2 regions of the Exiguobacterium sp. EA-TM-5 genome follow, and region 2 is predicted to be linked to the other one. Evidence: a T-box and tRNA genes for the amino acid it is inferred to sense, from the RefSeq annotation. Region 2 holds a T-box; the other holds one or more tRNA genes.
What was found. The T-box of region 2 lies ahead of tyrS (tyrosine--tRNA ligase). A T-box ahead of a tRNA ligase gene usually reads a tRNA of that ligase, here a tRNA-Tyr.

Region 1: it encodes a tRNA-Tyr, which carries the amino acid that the T-box ahead of tyrS (tyrosine--tRNA ligase) is inferred to sense. The anticodon was not compared.

The regions. Positions count from the first base shown of each region.
Region 1 is NZ_CM132670.1:307,300-319,542, forward strand. Features, by position in the region: gene ACV3PA_RS01575 (alpha/beta hydrolase) at 1-414, opposite strand, end outside; gene ACV3PA_RS01580 (hypothetical protein) at 445-1,011, opposite strand; gene glmS (glutamine--fructose-6-phosphate transaminase (isomerizing)) at 1,090-2,886, opposite strand; gene glmM (phosphoglucosamine mutase) at 3,298-4,653, opposite strand; gene ACV3PA_RS01595 (CdaR family protein) at 4,683-5,969, opposite strand; gene cdaA (diadenylate cyclase CdaA) at 5,969-6,829, opposite strand; gene ACV3PA_RS01605 (anti-sigma factor) at 6,909-7,529, opposite strand; gene sigW (RNA polymerase sigma factor SigW) at 7,546-8,109, opposite strand; gene rocF (arginase) at 8,235-9,143, opposite strand; tRNA gene ACV3PA_RS01620 (tRNA-Ala) at 9,355-9,430, opposite strand; tRNA gene ACV3PA_RS01625 (tRNA-Gly) at 9,441-9,512, opposite strand; tRNA gene ACV3PA_RS01630 (tRNA-Lys) at 9,519-9,591, opposite strand; tRNA gene ACV3PA_RS01635 (tRNA-Tyr) at 9,596-9,679, opposite strand; tRNA gene ACV3PA_RS01640 (tRNA-Thr) at 9,718-9,790, opposite strand; tRNA gene ACV3PA_RS01645 (tRNA-Glu) at 9,804-9,878, opposite strand; tRNA gene ACV3PA_RS01650 (tRNA-Asn) at 9,881-9,955, opposite strand; rRNA gene rrf (5S ribosomal RNA) at 9,966-10,081, opposite strand; rRNA gene ACV3PA_RS01660 (23S ribosomal RNA) at 10,128-12,243, opposite strand, start outside.
Region 2 is NZ_CM132670.1:1,282,173-1,294,415, reverse strand. Features, by position in the region: gene ACV3PA_RS06670 (biotin transporter BioY) at 1-316, shown strand, start outside; gene tyrS (tyrosine--tRNA ligase) at 362-1,612, opposite strand; T-box leader at 1,666-1,871, opposite strand; gene ACV3PA_RS06660 (transglycosylase domain-containing protein) at 2,020-4,539, shown strand; gene acsA (acetate--CoA ligase) at 4,586-6,289, opposite strand; gene ACV3PA_RS06650 (GNAT family N-acetyltransferase) at 6,436-7,068, shown strand; gene ACV3PA_RS06645 (acetoin utilization AcuB family protein) at 7,087-7,719, shown strand; gene ACV3PA_RS06640 (acetoin utilization protein AcuC) at 7,716-8,909, shown strand; gene ACV3PA_RS06635 (FixH family protein) at 9,012-9,767, shown strand; gene ccpA (catabolite control protein A) at 9,820-10,830, opposite strand; gene ACV3PA_RS06625 (bifunctional 3-deoxy-7-phosphoheptulonate synthase/chorismate mutase) at 10,989-12,074, opposite strand.

The DNA.
Region 1 (12,243 bases), 970 kb from region 2:
TTGAAAATACCGTTCCGTATAACGACGGACGCGGTGCTCAAGTCCTGCAATCGTTCGTTCAAGAACCGGCGTCGAGAGTAAGACGAGTCCCGCGCATCCTGACTGCTCTGCCAGTCGAAGTGCCATCACCCCACCAAGCGATTGTCCGATCAGATAAACATGTTCGTGCCCTTTGTTATGTAAAAATGAGAGTCCGGCTTGCGCGGACTGCCAAACGTCTTCGATCGTCGTCGCAAACAAACGCTCCGGCGATTCCCCGTGCCCAGCATAATTCGGTGCATAACAGGTATATCCTTCCGTATGTAAAAAACGAGCGAGACCCCGCATCTCATTCGCACTACCGGTAAAGCTGTGCAATAACAAAACAGCAGGTCCAGATCCATGCAAGTACAAATCCTTCGATTTTGTGATCATGTTCGTTCCCCCTTTACCTGCGTACAGTTCTCAATCTTCTCTTTTCGAAGTAGCCTTCTGTAACGAGTTTAAAATCTGAAAACCCGGATAGTCCGCTTCAGACCGTCGTTCGCCACTTGATCGATAATAAGCATTCCAGTAACTAATCATCCGGTCTTCGATTCGTTTTATGTATGCCGGATCATCGTGGACGAATTGCCGCTTCACTTCCGGATTCCATTTCTCGACTGCGGGTACGATGATCTCCACGATTTCACGGACATATTCACTAGCAAGTTCGATGATATAGGCGAGGACCCATCCGTCGTATGGATGATTTTTAAGTAACTGACGGAGATAATACTCACGAATGTGACCGTCATGATGACGCGTGTAGAGACAATATAAAATCGTCCGTTGTGTTGGCGTCAACTGTTCGATTCGCTCTGGCGCGACTTCTGGTACATATACGCGCATCGGAATCTGTATGTGTTCCTGCTCTAGCTTCACTTCGATCGACCCTGGTGATAGACGTGTCCATGAAAACGGTAGACACGCTTTAACGACTCGAACATCCTGTTCATATCGTTTAGGGAATGCTGAAATCCATCGGTTCATCTTATTCTCCTCTCATATAAAAAAACTCCAAACAGCAGACGCTGTTATACGCCTATCGTTTGGAGTCGATTTGTTTACTTATTCAACCGTTACTGACTTCGCCAAGTTACGTGGCTTATCGACGTCACAGTCACGACCGAGTGCCGCGTAGTATGAAATCAATTGAAGTGGTAAGACGGACAAGAGCGGTGACAAGAGTGGCTCGACTGCTGGGATGACGAATGCATCTGTTGGCAATTCAAGACCTTCTGCTGCGATGACACACGCGTTTGCACCACGTGCGACGACTTCCTTGACGTTCCCACGGTTGTTGAGGTGAACGTGTGGTTGTGTCACGAGCGCGATGACTGGTGTGTTGTCCTCGATCAAAGCGATCGGACCGTGCTTGAGCTCTCCACCCGCATATCCTTCTGCTTGGATATATGAAATCTCTTTGAGTTTCAATGCACCTTCCATCCCGACGTAGGCATCTTGTCCGCGACCGATGAAGAACGCGTTACGTGATTCAGACAAGTACTCTGTCGCGATTTCTTGGAAACGATCTTTTTGAGACATGACCGATTCCATCGCACTTGAGATTTTACCGAGTTCCTTCATGAGATCGAAGTTGACAGCAACACCTTTTGCTTGAGCGAGGTCAAACGCAAGAACAGCGAGGACAGCGATTTGAGCTGTATACGCTTTTGTTGAAGCAACGGCGATTTCTGGACCCGCGTGGAGTAACAACGTCGCGTTTGCTTCACGTGACAATGTTGATCCTGGAACGTTCGTGATCGTCAATGCTGGATGACCGAGTTTCTTCGCTTCAACGAGAACCGCACGGCTATCCGCTGTTTCACCTGATTGTGAAAGGAAGAGGAAGAGTGGTTTCTCTGTCAATAATGGCATGTTGTATCCGAACTCAGAAGAGATATGGACTTCTGTTGGAATGCCAGCGATTTGTTCAATCAACTGTTTTCCGATCAAACCAGCATGGTAGCTTGTTCCGCAACCGATGATGTAGACACGGTCACGACCGAGTACGAGATCACGGACTGATTGGTCAAGTGTGATGTCGCCTGCTTCATTTTGATATTTTTGAACGATGTTGCGGATAACAGCTGGTTGCTCATCCATCTCTTTGAGCATGTAGTGCGCATACGTTCCTTTTTCGATATCTGATGCATCGATTTCAGCCGTATATGCTTCACGCTCTTGGATGTTACCGTCGAGATCTTGGATCGTAACGCTATCACGCGTCAAGATGATCATCTCACCGTCATGCAACTCAACAAATTGGTCCGTTACTTGCAACATTGCCATTGCGTCTGATGCGACGACGTTGAACGTCCCGTCACCGAGACCAACGAGAAGTGGTGATTTATTTTTCGCGACGTATAAGACATCTGGGTTTTCAGCATCAATCAATGCGAGGGCATACGAACCGTGCAAGACGCGAAGTGTTTGACGGAATGCTTCCGCGACGTCACCTGTCTCGTTGAAGTTCTTTTCGATCATCTGAACGATGACTTCTGTATCCGTGTCGCTGAGAAGATCGACGTTCAATTCTGTTTTCAACTGCTCATCGTTCTCGATGACGCCGTTATGCACGAGTGTGAAACGTGTTGAAGCACTTTGATGCGGGTGCGCGTTTGGTACGCTTGGGACACCATGTGTCGCCCAGCGTGTGTGTCCGATTCCGACTGTTCCGTCTGCCTCTGCAGGAACGACTTCACGTAGCGCAGCAATCCGACCTACTTCTTTATGGACTTGAACGCCGTCATTGACGAACGCAAGACCTGCCGAGTCATAGCCGCGGTACTCGAGCTTCTCGAGACCTTTTAATAGAATTTCCTTCGTGTTGACCTGTCCAATCATACCTACGATTCCGCACATGTTACATCTCTCCATTTACAAGTATTTCCCTGAAGAGGAAACGGCTCTTTTTGAGAGGATCCCGATCGGTCTGTTTGTCCGTCCAATCACTTGAACGATTTCAGAACGATTTACGGTATGGATCTGGTACCGGGAGGCATCCGCCGAATGATTCGATAAACCTCCACCTCGTCAGCTTTCCTTAACTTAGGGAAGCCCTGGCGCTTTTTAGTTCCGTCTGACCCCGTTTCTGTCCGACTTCACCATCATACGAACTTTACTTTGAAAAAGCAAGAAAGGTAACGTAGTTGTAACTATTCCCGATATTTCACTAATCAATACGTATAATCCCTATTTTTTGTAAAATTCTCAATCTATTTTTCTAAAATAATTGTAAAAAAAGAAGCAGAGCGATTGCTCTGCTTCAATTCCTTAGTTTTCTTGTAACGCGTAGTTCTCACGAACAACGTTTGCGATCCGCTCAACGTATGCATCACATGCCTCTTGTGTCGGTGCTTCAGCCATGACACGAACGAGTGGTTCTGTTCCTGACGCACGCACGAGAATTCGTCCGTTCCCCGCCATCTCCGCTTCGACTTCTGCAATGATCGCTTGAACGGCAGGACCGCTCATCGCACCATTTTTATCAGAAACACGGATGTTGACGAGACGTTGTGGGAAGATTGGCATCTCAGCAGCGAGTTCCGATAGTTTCTTCCCTGTCGCTTTCATGATTTGCAACAACTGGACGCCTGATAACATGCCGTCACCTGTCGTTGAATAATCCATGAAAATGATATGACCTGACTGTTCACCACCAAGCGTATAGTCATTCTTACGCATCTCTTCAACGACGTAACGGTCACCGACCGCTGTCTGAAGCGCCGTCATCCCGTGTTCTTCGACTGTTTTATGAAAACCGAGGTTACTCATGACTGTCGCGACAATCGTATTGTCTTTTAGACGACCGAGTTCGTTCAAGTATTTTCCGCAGATAAACATAATTTTATCGCCATCGACGATATCGCCATTCTCATCAACAGCAATCAAGCGATCTCCATCTCCATCAAATGATAGACCAACATCCGCGCTCTTTTCTTTGACGAAAGCAGCGAGATGTTCTGGATGTGTCGAACCAACACCATCGTTGATGTTCAATCCGTTCGGAGTTGTTCCGATCGTCGACACTTCTGCTTCCAAGTCACCGAATAGACGTGGCGCAAGGCTTGACGTCGCACCGTGTGCACCATCGATCGCAACATGGATGCCTGAGAAGTCTTCATCCGATGTCTGACGAAGCATATGGAGGTACTTTTGTGCACCCTCAAAGTAATCGTGAACGAAGCCGAGTTCTTTACCAGCTGGACGCGGTAACGTATCTTCTACTTCATCGAGTAATGCTTCGATTTCGAGTTCTGTTGCGTCATCGAGCTTAAAGCCGTCTGAGCCGAAGAACTTAATTCCGTTATCTTCAACTGGATTGTGTGACGCGGAGATCATAACCCCTGCTGTCGCATCCATTGTTTTTGTCAGATACGCGACACCCGGTGTCGAGATGACACCAAGACGCATGACTTCTGCACCGATCGATAAAAGACCAGCGATGAGCGCGTTCTCAAGCATTTGACCAGAAACACGTGTATCGCGCCCAATCAACACTTTTGGTCGTGTGCTTTCGTGTTTCGTCAACACGTAACCACCTGTTCGACCAAGACGGTACGCAAGCTCCGGTGTCAATTCTACGTTTGCGACGCCGCGTACGCCGTCAGTTCCAAAATACTTACCCATGTGTTATTTCCTCATTTCACTAATTTGTTTTAATTGGTCGGAACGGAAGTCCGGGGAACAGCTTTCAGCGTCACATCCATATTATCAGGACGCAAGACATCAAAGGCTTTTGACGTCTGATACGAGATCGGCAATCCATGTGTTCCTTCCTTCAGTCCTGTTACGTCGATGACCGCTTTGATATCTGTTGCATCGATCGTTGCTAAATCAGATTCTTTCCCACGGACGACAACATCAATCGTTTGATTGTAATCAATCGTATATTTCGATTCATCAAATCCATTCAATGTAACGTTCACACCCGAAATCGTTTTTTCAGCTCGATCCTCAACGGTTTCCGTCGTCGACTTGGCATTTTCCTTTTCGACGACGATATTGACTGTAACACGCGTCGGATCCATCGCTGTTGCATTTTCTGGTTCAACGAGTTTGACTGTTTTTTCAGTCGTCTTCGTTAATCCTTTCAACGATACAGCTTCTGTATCAACGGAACCAATGCGTTCTAATTCTTCTTTTGTTCCATATAAACGAGCTTGTGTCGTGACAGGAACAATTTTAATGACGGTATAACCTTTTTTTACGTTATCTTTTGTTTTCACATTGATTGGTACCGTCTTACTTTCCTTATAGATCGGTACCGTGATTTCGAGTTGCTCTGGTTGGTACGATGCATTAATCGTATTTCCATTTGCATCGGTCGCTTTTGCATTGAACGTCTCTTTAAACGTCTCTGCTCGACCTGTTACATCGATTGGAACTTGAATCGCTGAAATTGCCTGTAGCTTCTCTGCCCCACCCGTGACTTCGACCGTTTGTTGGTTCGGCTGTGCTTCACCTACGACATATCCTTCAGCGATTTTATTTTTATTCAGTAAGGCAACTTGTACCGGTACTTCCTTTGTAATCTTCTTATCAAGGAAGACTTCAATCGTCTGTTGTTTTGGTGTCACTTCGACATCTTTACCGAAGCCGGTTGCCGTGACACGGACACGGTGATATCCGGGATCAAGTCCTTTTAAATCAATCGATAATCCAAAATCCTGAACGAGCCGAAGCATCGTCAAGCTACTCGAAGGACCTTTAACGGTCACTTCCATACTATCTGGAATATTATAAGCGACCCACTGCGATTCATCGTACTGGATCGTGATTGGTACATCAAATTTCGTTGAACCTTGTCCTGCGATCGGTAAGAGGCTAGCAGCATCACTTTTTCCTGTCGTATTCGAACCTGCAACCATCAGATACAACATGACGGCTAAGGCGACAGCGACAATGCGTAAGAACCAGCGTTCATTGAACCACTTTTCGAACATTATTTTTTCGCCCCCATCCAGTTCAAGAAGGAAGTATTCGTCGGTTCGACCTTGACGATTGTCTCAAGCAACTTCGTCCGTAAGGATTCTTCATCGAGTTCTCGGTACAGACGTCCGTTGATGGCGAGAGAAACGCCACCTGTTTCCTCTGAGACGACGAGTGTGACACTATCCGTCACCTCACTTACGCCAATCGCTGCCCGGTGACGTGTGCCCAAATCTTTTGAAATATGTGCGCTCTCTGACAGCGGTAAGTAACAGGCAGCAGCTGCTAACTTGCCTTGCTGGACGATGACGGCACCATCATGAAGCGGCGTATTCGGAATGAACAAATTGATCAAGAGTTGGCTTGTAATTTGCGAGCCGAGCGGAATACCTGTCTCGACGTATTCACTTAGTCCTGTCTCACGCTCAATCGTCACGAGCGCTCCGATACGACGTTTTGACATGTACTGGGCAGACGATACGAGCGCATCAACGATTCGAACTTGTTCATCCTCGTCACTGATGGCGCTGCGTGAAAAGAATTTACTCGTTCGTCCGAGGTGTTCAAGTCCACGGCGGAGCTCGGGTTGGAAAATGATGATGATCCCTAGTAACCCGTAGGTGATAATTTGATTCAGTAAGAATTGCAATGTTTTGAGTCCAAAAAATCCGCTCAGGAACCAACTGATCAAAATGACCGAGATGCCTTTAATGAGCTGGACAGCTTTCGTCCCTTTGACGATGATCATAAGACGGTAGATGACGAACGTCACGACCGCGATATCAATCACATCATTAATATAATCGTACCAATGTACGTTTTCTCCCAGTTTCAACAATTGAAATTGAAGTGGTTGCCAGCTGAAGTAATTCACCAACCGTGCCCCCTAACTCATCTGATTTAAACAGTTTCCATTATAGCACAAAGGGACGAGTTCGACTCGTCCCAGCTGATTATTGAAATAGACGCTTGATTCCGTACCATACGCGTTCAAATAATTGATCGATTTCCTTAATTTCTCCGGTCACACTACCAGCACTCGCCGTGTAGGCTTTCCCGTCAACGGTCATGACGTCGCCATTGACTTTCCCTTCGATTCGGACGTTTCCACCTTCGACGTAAAGATCCTGATCGACTGTGACGCCTTTCGGGACGACGACTTCGCCATTTTGAGCGACGATACCTGGTGCATTCGTATAGGATAAGTCATGTTCTTCTTGTGCCATATAACCACCCAGGCTACCGACCGACAAGAGTAAGAACACAGCCGCTGCCGCGAGCAATGGGTACTGCTTCATCTTCCCTCCAAAACGAGACGGTTGTGGTTGGTGTAGCAAAGCAGCGCTTGGCATATCCACCTGGTCGGGCAATTGTGCCAGCACGCGGGATGTAAAATCTGCCGATAATTTGGGCGCTGGAAGTTGACGCAGTCGAGCATCAAGGAGCCGATACTCTTCGAACTCGTCCATCGCGTCTGCTTCCCGTAACTCTGCTTCTAATCGCTTGAAGTCCTCAGGTGGTTGGTTTTGATCTAAATAATCCTGGATCCGTTCATGTACATGCTCTCGTGACATGGTGAGTTCCTCCTTCTCATCGTTTGGCAAAATGCTTTTTCAGCGCTTCTCGTCCACGATGAATTCTAGTTTTGACAGTAGCGACTGGTAATTCGATCATTTCACTGATTTCTTTCAGTGATAGATCTTCTACATATTTCAGGACGAGTGGGACACGGTATTTTTCTGGTAAAGCTGCAATCGCATCCCCGACTTCGTTTCGTTGCTCGTTATCGACCACTTGGTCCTCCGGCAAGATATCCTTGCTCTCGAGTTGTGAATACAATGTCAGTCCTTCAGTACCTGACATCTCAGCATCAAGAGAATAATCAGGTTTCTTTTTCCGTAGTCGGTCAATCGATACGTTTGTAACGATTCGGTATAACCAAGTTCGGAACTTCCATTGTGCATTATACGATTCAATCTTCGTAAATACACGGATGAAGGCTTCTTGTGTCGCATCCTCCGCTTCCATTCGATCGCGCAAGACACGGAAAGCTACAAGAAAAGCACCTTCCTTATATAGATCAACAAGTGCCGCGAACGCATCACGGTCTCCTTGTTTCACTCGCTCGATTAAGCGTAGTGTCGTTTCTTCCACTTTGAATACCCCCCGCTCTATGCGGTCAATCTCTTATACGAAGTCGACCGATAAATGTTTCATCTCCTTTTAAATTGTAACAAAAAAAACTTGAACCCCGATGAAAAGAGTTCAAGTTCTATCCATTATTTTACTAAGCGATGTGTTTCCATTGCCAAAAGTAAATCGCCAATCAGCTCATTCGCAAGCTCTGCTGTTCCGTTTCCTTCTTCAAGTAATGGATTCACTTCAACGAATTCAGCAGCGATAAAGTCTTCTGCTGCTGCGCAATGCTGTAATACAGTCTTCGCATCATCTAAGAAGATACCATCAGCGACACGTGTTCCTGTACCAACGACAAGTGATGGATCAAGACCATCCATATCGAAGCTTAAATAAAAAGCATCCGTTGTTTCTTTCAAATAGGCAATCGCTTCTTCCATGATTGCATCCATTCCCCGTGTTCGGATCGCTTCCATATCATAGACACGAATACCAAGACGATCAATCAACTCTTGTTCGCCTGGATCAACATCACGTAATCCGATGAAGACGAGATGTTCCGGTTGCAATTTGACATCTGTCCCTCCGACTTCCGTTAAGCGCTGATGCCCTTCCCCAAGGGCTACAGCGAGCGGCATGCCGTGGATGTTACCAGAAGGTGATGTTTCAGGTGTATTCAAATCACCATGTGCATCGAACCAGATGACCCCGAGACGTGGCACAGTCTGGCGAAGACCTGCAATCGTTCCGATCGCCATACTGTGATCGCCACCAACGAGTAAAGGAAAACGTTGTTCCGATAACGCATCACGAACAATCAGGTGTAAGTCATTCGTCGTATGGACGACTCCTTCGAGACGTTTCAGTTTCGGATCTTCTTCTCGGACTGCATCTTCTGATAAGACAGCCGCTTCCCCGTAGCGAACTGCTTCTTGTCCCCGTGCTTCGAGTGTCGCTAGTAGACCCGCTTTTTCGACAGCTGCAGGTCCGTGTTCAGTGCCCGGCTTTCCTTGTCCATAACGGTACGGTACGCTGATATACGCGATATTCATTCGATATTCCCCCTATGTCATAGTTACTTCTACACATATTGTAAGCGGTAACAAACAGGTGGTTCAACTCGACAAAATGACGCATGAATATACAAAAAAACACCGTGAAGGGAATCACGGTGTTCTTGCGTACGTACTCTGGTTATGCTTGGCATTTCATATAAAAAAAACTTAAGACGAACGAAACTCGCTTAAGATCTTTAAATAAAATTGGTGGAGCCTAGCGGGATCGAACCGCTGACCTCCTGCGTGCAAGGCAGGCGCTCTCCCAGCTGAGCTAAGGCCCCAAAAAGAAAAAGCGGAAGACGGGATTCGAACCCGCGACCCCGACCTTGGCAAGGTCGTATTCTACCACTGAACTACTTCCGCAAGAAATGAGCCATGCAGGATTCGAACCTGCGACCCTCTGATTAAAAGTCAGATGCTCTACCAACTGAGCTAATGGCTCGACATGGTGGGGGGGGGCGGATTCGAACCGCCGAACCCGAGGGAGCGGATTTACAGTCCGCCGCGTTTAGCCACTTCGCTACCCCCCCAGTTTGTCTAGGAAACTTATACAATTGAGAAAAAACAGTGCCGGCAACAGGAGTCGAACCCGCGACCTACTGATTACAAGTCAGTTGCTCTACCAGCTGAGCTACACCGGCACAAAAAGTATAATGGTGACCCGTACGGGATTCGAACCCGTGTTACCGCCGTGAAAGGGCGGTGTCTTAACCGCTTGACCAACGGGCCGTTGGCTCCGCAAGTAGGATTTGAACCTACGACCTACCGGTTAACAGCCGGTTGCTCTACCACTGAGCTATTGCGGAATAAATAAAAGCCTGGCAACGTCCTATCCTCACAGGGGGAAGCCCCCAACTACTTTCGGCGTTCAAGTGCTTAACTTCCGTGTTCGGCATGGGAACGGGTGTGACCACTTGGCTATCGTCACCAGACGACGGGCTCGCGCCCTCAAAACTGAAGTCATCAACAAGCATCTGCTAGAACAAGGCCTCGACCGATTAGTATCACTCAGCTCCACATGTCGCCATGCTTCCACCCGTGACCTATCTACCTCATCGTCTCTGAGGGGTCTTTCTTGATTACTCAAAGGGAAATCTCATCTTGGAGGGGGCTTCATGCTTAGATGCTTTCAGCATTTATCCCGTCCGCACGTAGCTACCCAGCGATGCTCCTGGCGGAACAACTGGTACACCAGCGGTGCGTCCATCCCGGTCCTCTCGTACTAAGGACAGCTCTCCTCAAATTTCCTGCGCCCACGACGGATAGGGACCGAACTGTCTCACGACGTTCTGAACCCAGCTCGCGTACCGCTTTAATGGGCGAACAGCCCAACCCTTGGGACCTACTCCAGCCCCAGGATGCGATGAGCCGACATCGAGGTGCCAAACCTCCCCGTCGATGTGGACTCTTGGGGGAGATCAGCCTGTTATCCCCAGGGTAGCTTTTATCCGTTGAGCGATGGCCCTTCCATGCGGAACCACCGGATCACTAAGCCCGACTTTCGTCCCTGCTCGACTTGTAGGTCTCGCAGTCAAGCTCCCTTCTGCCTTTGCGCTCTACGAATGATTTCCAACCATTCTGAGGGAACCTTTGGGCGCCTCCGTTACTGTTTAGGAGGCGACCGCCCCAGTCAAACTACCCGCCTGACACGGTCCTCCAGCCGGATGACGGCTGCGAGTTAGAGACTCTATGCATGAAGGGCGGTATCCCAAGGGTGACTCCTCCGAAGCTGGCGCTCCGGGCTCGACGTCTCCCGCCTATCCTGTACATCATGCACAAAGCCTCAATATCAGGCTGTAGTAAAGCTCCATGGGGTCTTTCCGTCCTGTCGCGGGTAACCTGCATCTTCACAGGTACTATGATTTCACCGGGTCTCTCGTTGAGACAGTGCCCAAATCGTTACGCCTTTCGTGCGGGTCGGAACTTACCCGACAAGGAATTTCGCTACCTTAGGACCGTTATAGTTACGGCCGCCGTTTACTGGGGCTTCGGTTCAAAGCTTCGCTTGCGCTAACCCATCCCCTTAACCTTCCAGCACCGGGCAGGCGTCAGCCCCTATACGTCATCTTGCGATTTAGCAGAGACCTGTGTTTTTGCTAAACAGTCGTTTGGGCCTATTCACTGCGGCTCTACATGTGTAGAGCGTCCCTTCTCCCGAAGTTACGGGACCATTTTGCCGAGTTCCTTAACGAGAGTTATCCCGCGCGTCTTAGAATTCTCATCTCGCCTACCTGTGTCGGTTTACGGTACTGGCGCCTTCCCCCTCACTAGAGGCTTTTCTTGGCAGTGTGAAATCGTGACCTACGTCCCTACGGGACTCCGCATCGTTCCTTGACTTTGATGCCTGACGGATTTGCCAATCAGACGATCTTGAAACTTGCACATGCACTTCCATCCGCATGCGTCACTATCCTCCTGCGTCCCCCCATTGTTCAAACGGTGGATCGGCGGTACAGGAATATCAACCTGTTATCCATCGCCTACGCCTTTCGGCCTCGGCTTAGGTCCAGACTAACCCTGAGCGGACGAGCCTTCCTCAGGAAACCTTGGGCTTTCGACGGAGGGGATTCTCACCCCTCTTTTCGCTACTCACACCGGCATTCTCACTTCCAAACGCTCCACTGCTCCTTCCGGTACAGCTTCACAGCGGTTTGGAACGCTCCCCTACCATTCCTTACGGAATCCGCAGCTTCGGTGGTATGTTTAGCCCCGTTACATTTTCGGCGCGGCGCCACTCGACTAGTGAGCTATTACGCACTCTTTGAATGGTGGCTGCTTCTAAGCCAACATCCTAGCTGTCTAGGCAGCGCCACATCCTTTTCCACTTAACATACACTTTGGGACCTTAGCTGGCGGTCTGGGCTGTTTCCCTCTTGACTACGGATCTTATCACTCGCAGTCTGACTCCCGAGTATAAGTTGCTGGCATTCGGAGTTTAACTGAATTCGGTAACCCTGTGGGGGCCCCTAGTCCAATCAGTGCTCTACCTCCAGAACTCTCAACCTCGAGGCTAGCCCTAAAGCTATTTCGGGGAGAACCAGCTATCTCCAGGTTCGATTGGCATTTCACCGCTACCCACACCTCATCCCCGCAC
Region 2 (12,243 bases):
AGGAAAAGGTGGACTTGCTCCGTTCGTCGGACCAACTGCCGGTTATTTGATTGCCTTTCCGATTGCCGGATTCTTCATCGGACTCGTCGCTGAAAAAACGCGTCGCTTCGTCCCCTTATTCATCGGGATGATCGTCTTTGGACTCGGTTTAGTTTATCTACTTGGAACATTTGGTCTGATGGCTGTTCTCGATTTGTCGTTTAAAGACGCTTTTGCGATCAACTACCCCTTCGTCCTATGGGATACGATCAAAGCAGTCGTCGCTACGACGATCGCCGTTCGTTTATTGCCACTCCGCTTATTCCGGACAGCTTAAAAAAAACGCTCCCTGTACATAAAACAGGGAGCGTTTCGTATATCATCAAGCATGCTCGACGACGAAGTATTTTTTCTTTCCGCGACGTACGATCGTAAAGCGACCGATTGCATCTGCTTCAGTGATTTCTTTCGTTAAGTCTTGCTCGCGCTCTCCGTTTAGGTAAATTGCACCGTTCGTCACATCTTCACGTGCTTGACGTTTTGACGGACTGATTTTCGCCTCAACGAGAACGTCGACGAGGTTCTTCGATTCACCAAGCGTAAAGCGTGGCATTCCTTTGAACGCATCTTCGATATCTTCGACTTGCAGGGATTTGATATCTCCACTAAAGAGTGCAGTCGTGATACGTTGTGCTTGTGTCAGACCTTCTTCACCGTGGACGAGAACTGTCATCTCTTCAGCGAGACGACGTTGTGCAACGCGCTTCTCTGGTGCCGCTTTGACTTCCTCTGCGAGTGCATCAAGCTCTTCGTGCGTCAAGAACGTGAAGTATTTCAAGAATTTGATGACGTCGAGATCGTCGACGTTGAACCAGAACTGGTAGAACTCGTACGGTGACGTTTTGTCAGCATCTAACCAAACTGCACCGCCAGCTGTCTTACCAAATTTCTGACCGTCTGCTTTTGTAACGAGCGGCACCGTCAAACCGAATGCTTTTTCTTCGTGACCAACGCGACGGATCAGCTCCATCCCCGCTGTGATGTTTCCCCACTGATCACTACCTCCGACTTGGAGACGGCATCCTTGATCTTCATAGAGTTTCAAGAAGTCAAACGATTGAAGTAACATGTATGAGAACTCTGTGAACGAGATCCCGTTTTGAAGTCGTGAATCAACAGAGTCCTTCGCAAGCATGTAGCTGACCGGGAAGTGTTTTCCGATATCGCGTAAGAAATCGATGATCGTCAAATCTTTCGTCCAGTCCAGGTTATTCGCGATCGTGACCGGGTTTTCTCCTTCAAGTGGTAAGAAGCGCGATAATTGACCTTTAATCCGGTTCGCGAACTCTTCAACGATATCCGATGTATTTAAAGAACGTTCCGTTGCGCGACCACTTGGGTCTCCAATCATTCCCGTCGCCCCACCAACGAGACCTACGACATGGTGACCTGCTTGTTGGAATCGTTTTAAAACTAAGATTGGCAACAAGTGTCCGATATGCAACGAATCAGCTGTTGGATCGAAACCCGTGTATAGCGTCGTCGGTGTCTCGAGTAATGTTTTAAGTCCTTCTTCATCCGTCATTTGGTTAATTAAACCGCGAAATTCTAAATCTTCTAATAACGTCATTATGTTTCCTCCTAAAGTTCACTTTTTACAATAAAAAACCGCCCCTTCGTATAAAACGAAGGGACGGAAGATTCCGTGGTACCACCCTGATTGCCCTTTAAATAAAAGGACCACTTGGTTCGTCGATAACGGGACGACCGCTTGATTTCTCAAGAAACTCCTGGAAGCGTAATTCATAAGTTCACTGTGTCCTAGTTCGCAGCACCACTAGGTCTCTGTCACAGGGAGTGACTTACTACTGTATTCCGATCACTGTTTAACGTATCATATGAAAATAAGATGGTTTCATGATACGTCGAAGATGAATCCACTGTCAAGCCAAAATTCAGCAATGGATTTATGGTATAATACGTCTATCTGTGATTTAATATTAATTTACACCTAAGTTTAAGATGCAAAGGAGATCATTTATGCGCGAGAACTGGTCCAAGTTTTGGAATCACCCCCGGACGAAAGCCGTTCGGCACTGGTCGAATATCACATACGATGTTTCATGGAACATCATTTTATTCCTCATCATAGCAGTGTTGCTCATTGGAAGCTTCTCCGTCGGAGCCGCCGGTGGATACTTCGCTTCACTTGTCAAAGGCACAAAAGCTCCTCCATTGACGGAAATGAAGCAACAAGTCAATAGCTATGCGGTGACGAGTCAGATTTATTGGGGAAGCGGCGAGAAGTTGACGAACGTCTCTACTGATGAAGAACGTCAACCCGTTGATATTAAAAACATCTCTCCCTATTTATTGGATGCCGTCTTATCAACTGAAGATACTGATTTTTATCAGCACGATGGGGTTGTCCCAAAAGCAACATTACGTGCAGTCTTGCAAGAACTGACGAATTCCGCGTCACGGACTGGCGGAAGTACGTTGACTCAACAATTAATCAAAAACCAAATTTTGACGAATGAAGTCTCGTTCGAACGGAAAGCAAAAGAAATCATCTTGGCGCTACGCCTCGAAAACGCGATGTCAAAAGATGAAATTCTTCAAGCTTATTTGAATGTCGTCTCATTTGGTCGAAATTCACTCGGACGTAATATTGCCGGAATTGAAGCGGCTTCTCAAGGTGTCTTTAATAAATCGGCGAAAAAGCTGACATTACCACAAGCAGCCTTCCTCGCTGGTATTCCGAAAAACCCATACTATTACACACCTTATCTACAAGGTGGCGTCGTCAAGAAAGATTTGACGCCAAGTATCAATCGGATGAAGACCGTCTTAAAACGGATGTATGTCGCAAAAAATATTACAAAAGAGCAATATGAAAAAGCACTCAAACACGATATCACGAAAGACTTTGCGAAACAGTCGAAACGTTCACGTGATACGTACCCGTACGTCTATGACTTAGCAGAGCGTGAAGCGACAAAAATCATGACGAAGTACTTGATGAAACAAGATGGAATCAAAGAAGATGAAGTCAAACCGTCAGAACTAGCGGAAGTTCGAGCAAACTATCAAGATCAAGCACTTGTTGCACTCCGTCAGGGTGGGTACAAAGTTCACTTGACACTAGACAAGAAAATTCATGAATCCATGCAGCAACCTGCGAAGAATAACGGTAACTTCCCTGGCAGCATGCAGTACAAGCAAGTCGTGGATCCAAAAACAAAAAAAACCGTTTCAAAACAAGATCCCGAAGAAACAGCAGCTGTCATGGTTCAAAATGAGACGGGTCGTATCCTCGGATTCGTCGGTGGGCGTTATATGGATGGAAAAGCCGATGACTTCAACCGGGCATTCCAAGCCAAACGCCAAATTGGATCAACAGCAAAACCAATCCTCGTTTACTCAAACGGGATTGAGAACGGTTTGATTACTCCAGAATCAACCGTTAATGATGAAGAATACTATTATCAAACCGTACCACGTCAACCAGGTGATCGCCCAATCAAGAATGAAGGCGGTCGTTATCGTGGGAACGTGACGGTTCGTACCGCACTTGAACTTTCACTAAACGTACCTGCTGTTAAAATCTACGAGAAAATGAATATGTCAAACTCGATTCAAAAACTCGTCGATATGGGAGTTGAAGTACCAGATGCGATTCGTTATGCCCCTTCAGCCGCACTCGGTACGATGGAAATCACACCGGTCGAACTCGCTGGTGCTTACGCGACACTCGCGAACTACGGCGAATTCGTTCAACCATATGTCATCTCGAAAATCACGAAAGACGGGAAAGACATCTATAAAGCAAAACCGAAGAAAAAGCGGATTTATGAACCACGCACTGCTTACTTGACGCTTGATATGATGCGCGGTGTCTTTACGAAAGGTACAGCAACATTTGCAAAAGACCGATTGAATGTACCTGGAGACTGGGCAGGTAAAACAGGTACGACGAACGATGTAAAAGACTCTTACCTTGTTGGTTCAACACCTGGTGTCACCCTTGCCGTTTGGACTGGACATGACCAGAACAATTCACTCATCGGTCCGACGACGTATTATCAACGCACACAGACGCTGTGGTCACAAATGGCGAACGCAGCATATAGTGCTAATAACAGCTACTTCAAATCAGGTGCTCGTTTCACACAACCATCTTCTGTTTCCGCAGACGATTTCAAAAACAGTGGTCGTTTCAAAGAAGAAGATAAAAAGAAAAAAGCCGAAGAGGCGAAGAAAAAAGCAGAAGCTGAGAAAAAGAAAGAAGAAGAAGCTAAGCGAGCAGAAGAAGAAGCTAAGAGAGCGGAAGAACAGAAACAAGAAGCGCAACAAAACGAACAACAAGCTGAAGCAGATGCGAAGAAAAAAGCAGAGGAAGACGCAAAACGTGCTGCCGATGCAAAAGCGAAAGCCGAGGCAGAAGCTAAGAAGAAAGCGGAAGCTGACGCTAAGAAAAAAGAAGCAGATGCAAAGAAACAACAAGAGCAACAGAAAAAGCAAGATGAAAAGAAAAACGACGCTACTTCTGAAAACTAACAAAAAGGATGGATCACCTGTTACGGTGATCCATCCTTTTTTGCGTTCAATCTTCCATCGTTGAAAGATCTCCTGTTTCGAGATTTAACTCCCATGCTTTCAGAACACGACGCATAATTTTACCACTTCGTGTCTTCGGCAATTTATCCCGGAAATCAATTTCTCGTGGCGCCGCATGAGCAGCGAGACCTTCTTTGACAAATGCCTGAATTTCTTGTTTTAGTTCATCCGTTGGCTCGTAACCATCACGTAAGGCAATGAATGCCTTGATGATTTCACCGCGAACCGGATCTGGTTTCCCGATGACTCCAGCTTCTGCGACCGCTGGATGTTCAACGAGACGACTTTCGACCTCGAACGGACCGACTCGTTCTCCAGCTGTCATGATGACGTCATCAACGCGCCCTTGGAACCAGAAGTAACCTTCATCGTCCATATAAGCAGAGTCACCTGATACATACCATCCTTTGAAGAAATATGATTCGTATTTCTGCGGATTGTTCCAGATCTGACGCATCATCGACGGCCATGGTGTTTTTAAGGCAAGATTCCCCATTCGGAATGGTGGTAACTCATTTCCTTGATCATCGACGATTGCTGCTTGTGTTCCTGGAATCGGTTTCCCCATTGATCCCGGTTTAATATCCATCGACTTGTAATTACAAATCATCATCGCACCTGTCTCCGTCATCCACCACGTATCATGAATGCGTTGATCGAACGCTTCTTTGCCCCAACGAATGACTTCTGGGTTCAATGGCTCTCCGACGGATAATACATGACGAAGACTTGATAGATCATGATGATTCGCAACATCCGCGCCAGCTCCCATTAACATGCGGAAAGCGGTCGGTGCGCTATACCAAACCGTTACTTTATACTTCTCGATGACACTGTACCAGAAGTCTGGATTGAAGCGTCCACCGACGACGATGTTCGTTGCCCCATTCAAGAACGGAGCGAAGATACCGTAACTCGTTCCTGTGACCCAGCCTGGGTCAGCCGTGCACCAGTAGACATCGTCTTCTTGTAGATCAAGTACCCAGCGCCCCGTCATCAAGTGCTGAATCATCGCATTCTGAACATGGAGAACACCTTTGGGTTTCCCTGTTGATCCCGAAGTATAATGCAAAATCAATCCGTCTTCGCGATCTAACCAAACTGGTTCGAACACATCAGATGCTTGATCAAATGCTTTGCGGAAATCGATTAGTGTTTCTGATTCTTCCACGCCTTCGTCGACAAGCACTACCTTTTCAAGTGAGCCCAGTTCCCCAACTGGAACACGTGGGAGCAATGCCTTCGTCGTCACGAGTAACTTCGCTTCAGAATCGAGCAAACGATCGCGAACCGCTTGTTCCATGAATGCTTCAAACAATGGACCGACGATTGCCCCTACTTTCAGTGCGCCAAGTAAGGCAAAATACAATTCCGGTGAGCGTGGCATGAAGATGAAAATCCGGTCACCCGTTTTGACCCCTGCATCCACTAATACGTTTGCCGCTTTATTCGTCAATCGTTTCATATCTGCATATGTGAAGCGTTGTTCCGTCGTTCCATCGAAATAAATCAGCGCATCCTTGTTCGCCCGCTCGCCTTCTGCGTGACGATCGATTGCTTCATGGGCCATGTTGACTTTCCCCGTTGTCGCCCACGAAAAGTACTGCTCAGCATCTTTCCAGTCGTACGCGTTCGTCTCATCATACTCTGCTAACCAATGCTTCCCCGGAAGCGCTTTCAAAACTTTCATGTCTCGTTCCTCCCCTTCTATGTTCTCTTCTTTATTATAAGCTAGTTATCCATCAGTTCAATCCATTTGCCGTCAATTTGTTAAAAAATCCCTCTCTTTGCTCAAGCGCTTTCGTCTATAATGAATAGGAAGGTGGTGACGCTTACATGTTTGAAAAACAATTCAATCATCGGACGCATGAAACATCACTCGGTCCTGTCGACATCGAAGGTCCCGTACCGAGTCAAACACTAGCAACGTATACACTCGATTCAGGGTTGACAGCTTTTCGTCCACCCGCTGAACAACACCAAGCGCTCGTTGAGATCGCCGACCTCGAGGAGGGACGCATCATCGTCGCTCGTCAAGGAACGGAAATCATCGGTTATGTGACTTACTTATATCCTGACCCTTATGAAACATGGAGTGAAGGGAACAATCCGTACATTCTGGAACTCGGAGCAATCGAAGTCTCCTCTCGATTCCGCGGACAGCAAATCGGAAAAAAATTACTTGAGATCTCCATGCTCGACCCTGCCATGGAACATTATTTAATTTTAACGACTGAATATTACTGGCACTGGGACTTAAAAGGGAGTGGACTATCCGTCTGGGATTACCGAAAAATCATGGAGAAGATGATGAACCATGGTGGCCTCGTCTTCTTTCCGACGGATGATCCGGAAATCGCCTCTCATCCCGCTAATTGTTTGATGGCGCGTATCGGAAAACACGTCTCCCCTGAAGTTGTCGCTCACTTTGATGCGTTACGCTTAAGAAGACGTTTCATGTACGACTGAGATCGAGGAGGAATCGTCATGTTAATTGAACAAATCATGAATACGACGTGCATCACGATGCAACCGACGAATTCCATCGCTCATGCGGTTGAACTCATGCAACGTCATAAAATTCGTCATGTTCTTGTCGTCAATGCGCGGCACGAACTTGTTGGTCTTGTCGGATTAAAGGAAATTCAAAGCGCAAGTAGTATCTTTCATCCGGATACAGCAAAACAAGACCTACAGTATCCGGTCTCAAGCATTATGATCGAGAGCCCTATCACGGCTCATCCACTTGATTTTCTCGAAGATGCAGCTGTCTTGTTTTATGAATATCGATTGACTTGTCTACCAATCGTCCGTGGTCGACGACTCGTTGGGGTCGTAACGGAAACAGATCTATTACGAACATTTGTACAGTTAACCGGTGCACTCGAGCCAAGTTCCCAAATTGAAATTCGTGTCGAGAATACGGCAGGTACGTTAGCAAAGATTGCTACACTGCTTGCTAAAACGAATATCAATATCTTAAATGTACTCGTCTATCCAACAGACGATCCGTACGTCCGGATCGTTGCGTTTCGTGTCCAGACGATGAATCCGATTCGGATCATCGAGAAGTTGCGCAAAGAAGGATTTGATGTACTTGGACCGGATGTGAGCAGATGAAGGATTTCGCTTATCTCTACAGTCCAGAAGAAGCGGCTTATCGATTTTCCGAAACCCATCCGTTTAACCCAATCCGTCTCGAATTAACCGTTTCCTTGCTCGAAGCGATGCATCAATTAGATGGCATACCTTGTATCGCACCGCGTCATGCGACCGATGAAGAACTGGCACTCGTTCATGATCAGGACTACATCGCTGCCGTTAAAGCAGCCGGAACCGGAGCATTAACACCACTAAAGGCACAGATGTATGGTCTTGGAACAGAAGATACTCCTTTATTTCAAAACATGCACGCGGGTGCCTCGCTCCTTGTCGGTGGTACGATTGAAGCGTGTGACCTCGTCTTATCTGGTCAATATAAACGGACCTTTCATATCGGTGGCGGATTACATCACGGATTCCGTGGACGTGCCTCTGGTTTTTGTGTCTACAATGATACGGCCGTCGCCATGGCAGCGATGATTGAAAAGTATCACTGCAAAATTCTTTATGTCGATACGGACGCTCATCATGGGGATGGTGTGCAATGGGCCTTTTATAATCGAAAGGACGTCATGACGTTGTCGCTCCATGAGACGGGTCGCTATTTGTTTCCAGGAACGGGCATGGTAACGGAACGGGGTTCTGAAGAAGGTTATGGATTTAGCTGGAATGTACCACTTGATGCTTTCACAGAAGACGATTCGTTTTTACTCGCTTATGAAACGGCTCTCTTTGAAGCATGTGAATTGTTCCAACCCGATCTCATCATCACGCAAAATGGTGCTGATGCGCACGTGCTTGATCCACTGACCCATCTATCCTTAACAATGAAAAGTTATGAGCAGATACCTCAAATCGCCGTCGCTGCTGCAAATAAATATACGAATGGAAAGATCGTCGCACTCGGTGGCGGCGGTTACGACTGGTATCGTGTCGTTCCTCGCGCGTGGAGTCAGGTGTTTGCTGCTATGACGGAACAAGCTCCGTTTCATGGTGAGATTCCTGTTTCATGGCAGGAACGCTGGAGTGGACAGGAAACAGTCCCACCAACACACTGGCATGATAAGTCACCACTCTATCCCGCCATCCCACGACGTCCTGAAATTGAAGAGAAAAATTGGGAGACCGTCAAACGATTGATTTGGCCATTCGTCAGCGATGAGCGCAAGAAACAACTGACAACGATTTCCCCCTATTCCGCCGATTAATTGACTTTTTATCTTCACATTTATTTCGTTCGGAGTTCACATCTTGTTGCTATACTAAATATGGAATTTTTACTTAGTAAATGAATAGTTGGGGGAATCATCATGAAAAAGGCATGGCTTTATTCCGGTCTCATTCTGTCGACGGGGATCGTACTCGCAGGGTGCGGCAATGAAAAACAGGCAATGGACCACGAAAACATGCAAGGGTCAGGAAAACCGACTGTCGAGGTCAATGTCGACGTTCCAGCAAAGACCATGGAAGAAGATAAAGTTGTTTTCAAGGCGTCAGCTGTCGAACAGAAGAAACCAGTCAACCTCGAAGACGTAACATTTGAAGTCTGGGAAGCTGGCAAACAAGACGGTGCGCACCAAAAATTCAAGGCAAGCTTGAAAAAGACAGGTTCTTATCAAGCAGAAGCCAAACTTGCTGAAGGCGAATACGAAGGTCTCTATCATATCAATGATAAAAAAGGACTTCATCACATGGATAAAATCTCATTCGTCGTCATGGATCATTCGCATGAAAAAGAAGAAGCTTCACATGAGCACGGACATGATCATGAAGCCATTGAAGGTCTTTCTGTTCATTATATGGGTGCAACAAAAGTGAAAGCGGGTGCTACACTTCCCGTCTCCTTTCACGTATTCCTTGATGGAAAACCATTAAAGGCTAACGTTCAAGTCGAAGTCATTGAAACCGGTATTGAAAAACATAACTATGTACCATTAATCAACAAAGGTGATGCGTACAGTGGAAACGTTACATTGACAGCACCCGGTCAGACGACAGTTCGTCTCCATGTCGAGAATGACCAACTCCACCATCACCAAGATGAAAACATTACGGTCACAGAATAAAAAAACGTCTCTTTTTTCAAGCAACTGCTTGAGAGAAGAGACGTTTTTTCGATTAAGGGCGCGTGGAATCCCGTTGTTCGATTCGGTGTGGTAACGTGACATCGTTTGTTTCGATTTCTTCTTTGTTCAAGATTTTCGTCAATAGACGCATCGAAACTGCTCCGATATCATACATTGGTTGAACGACTGTTGTCAGTTTTGGACGAATCATCGTTGCAAGACGTGTATTATCGTGTCCGATGACTTCGAAATCTTCTGGTACACGATGTCCAGCATCTTGTAAGGCATGAATGACACCAAGAGCCATCTCATCCGTTCCAGCGAAAATCGCACGTGGGCAGTCTGCTCCTAGTTCGAGCAATTGATTCATCGCTTTCATTCCTGAATCATACGTATAGTTTCCAAGAACGACATTCTGCTCATTAAACGGAAGATTTGCTTCTTCGAGTGCCCGGCGATAACCAGCAAATTTCTTTTCGCCATTGATTTGCTGTTCAAGTGGTCCTGTGATGAATCCGATTCGTTCATGTCCACGATCGATCAATGATTTGACAGCATCATGCGCAGCACTTTCATAATCGATATTGACGGCAGGAAGATCGTAGTCCTGGTTTAACGTTGCAGCAAGAACGATCGGCACAGGGGATGTCTTGAACTCACGTACGAGATCCTCGTGTAAGCGTCCACCCATGAAGATGATTCCATCGACTTGTTTCCCAAGTAGCGTATTGAGCAAGTGAATCTCTTTTTCACGGTTTTGGTCAGAGTTACATAAAATGATGTTATATTTATACATCGTCGCGACATCTTCAATTCCGCGAGCTAAATCAGCAAAGAAGATGTTCGAGATATCAGGTACGATGACACCGACAGTCGTCGTCTTTTTACTTGCAAGTCCACGTGCAACAGCGTTCGGACGGTAACCGAGCTGTTCAATCGCATCTTGGACCTTCTTTCGTGTAGATGGTTTGACATTCGGGTTCCCGTTGACGACACGCGATACAGTCGCCATCGAAACAGCTGCCTCTCGTGCGACATCGTAAATCGTAATATTACTATTCAAAACAAATTCCTCCTTTAGTATGATCCATCTCAAGTGTTTTCATTTCGTTTTCATTTTTAGGCAACACGAAAGGAAGACAGGAAAAGATAGTTTTCTTTTCCCATTCTTCCTTCATTGTAAAACGTTTTCATTCGCTTTAGGTTACCCTTTTTCGAAAATCATTGAACGTTTAGTGCCGGAAAGGTAGTCGTCAAGTTTTCGATGAACGTATCGAATTCTTGGAAATCGAGTTGTTGGTTCGCATCAGACAGTGCAAGTGCTGGGAAAGGATGGACTTCGACCATGACAGCGTCAGCACCAATCGCGTATGCTGCTTTTGCTGTTGGTAAGAGCAAATCCTTACGCCCTGTCGAGTGCGTCACATCGACCATTACCGGAAGATGTGTTTCTTGCTTCAGAATCGGAACAGCTGAGATATCAAGCGTATTCCGCGTCGCGCGTTCGTACGTTCGAATACCACGCTCACATAAGATGACTTGATCGTTTCCGCTTGCCATGATGTACTCGGCAGCGTACATGAACTCTTCAAGTGTTGCAGCAAGTCCTCGCTTCAAGAGAACCGGTTTATTCGTACGCCCGACCTCTTTGAGTAAGTCGAAGTTTTGCATGTTGCGGGCACCGACTTGAATGATATCGACATATGGTAAAGCAGATTCAACGGCACTCGGTGTCATGATTTCAGTGATGACATGTAAACCGTGCGCGTCCGCTGCTTTTTTCAACATTTTTAGACCTTCGAGTCCAAGACCTTGGAAGTCATAAGGCGATGTACGTGGTTTGTACGCTCCGCCGCGCATGAATTTCACGCCATGTTTCGCGAGTTGTTCTGCGACTTCGAATACTTGTTCTTCGCTCTCGACCGCACACGGTCCAGCGATCAACTGTTGTGAACCGTCTCCGATGACGGCGTCTCCAATCCGGATAATCGTATTCGTCGGTTTTTGTTTCCGTGATACAAGTAATTTCCGAGTCCGGTCTTCTCCTTGCAATTCGAGAGAAGCTTTGAAAATTTCTTTAAATACATGCTGAAGGCGTCCTGTTTCAAAAGGTCCATGGTTATTAGCGGCAATTGATTCAAGCATTTGGCGTTCTCGTACAGGGTCGTAACGATCAAGCCCTTGTGCTCGTTTGACTTTTCCGATTTCGACGGCAATTTGACCACGTCTGTTCATCAATTCCAATAATTCTGCATTCACTAAATCGAGTTCATCACGTAATCTTTTTAATTCTGCATGTTGATCCATGTCCTACCACTCCCTAATCAGCATATAGCTCGTAATAGCAACTAATTATAGCGAACTCTTTCCGTGTTGTACATAAAGAAGCTGCATGATTTCTTAAAATATGAAAATAAATTACGTTTTTTCATATAACTTTTCTATATCTATATTTTTAGAAAACATGAAAAAAGAG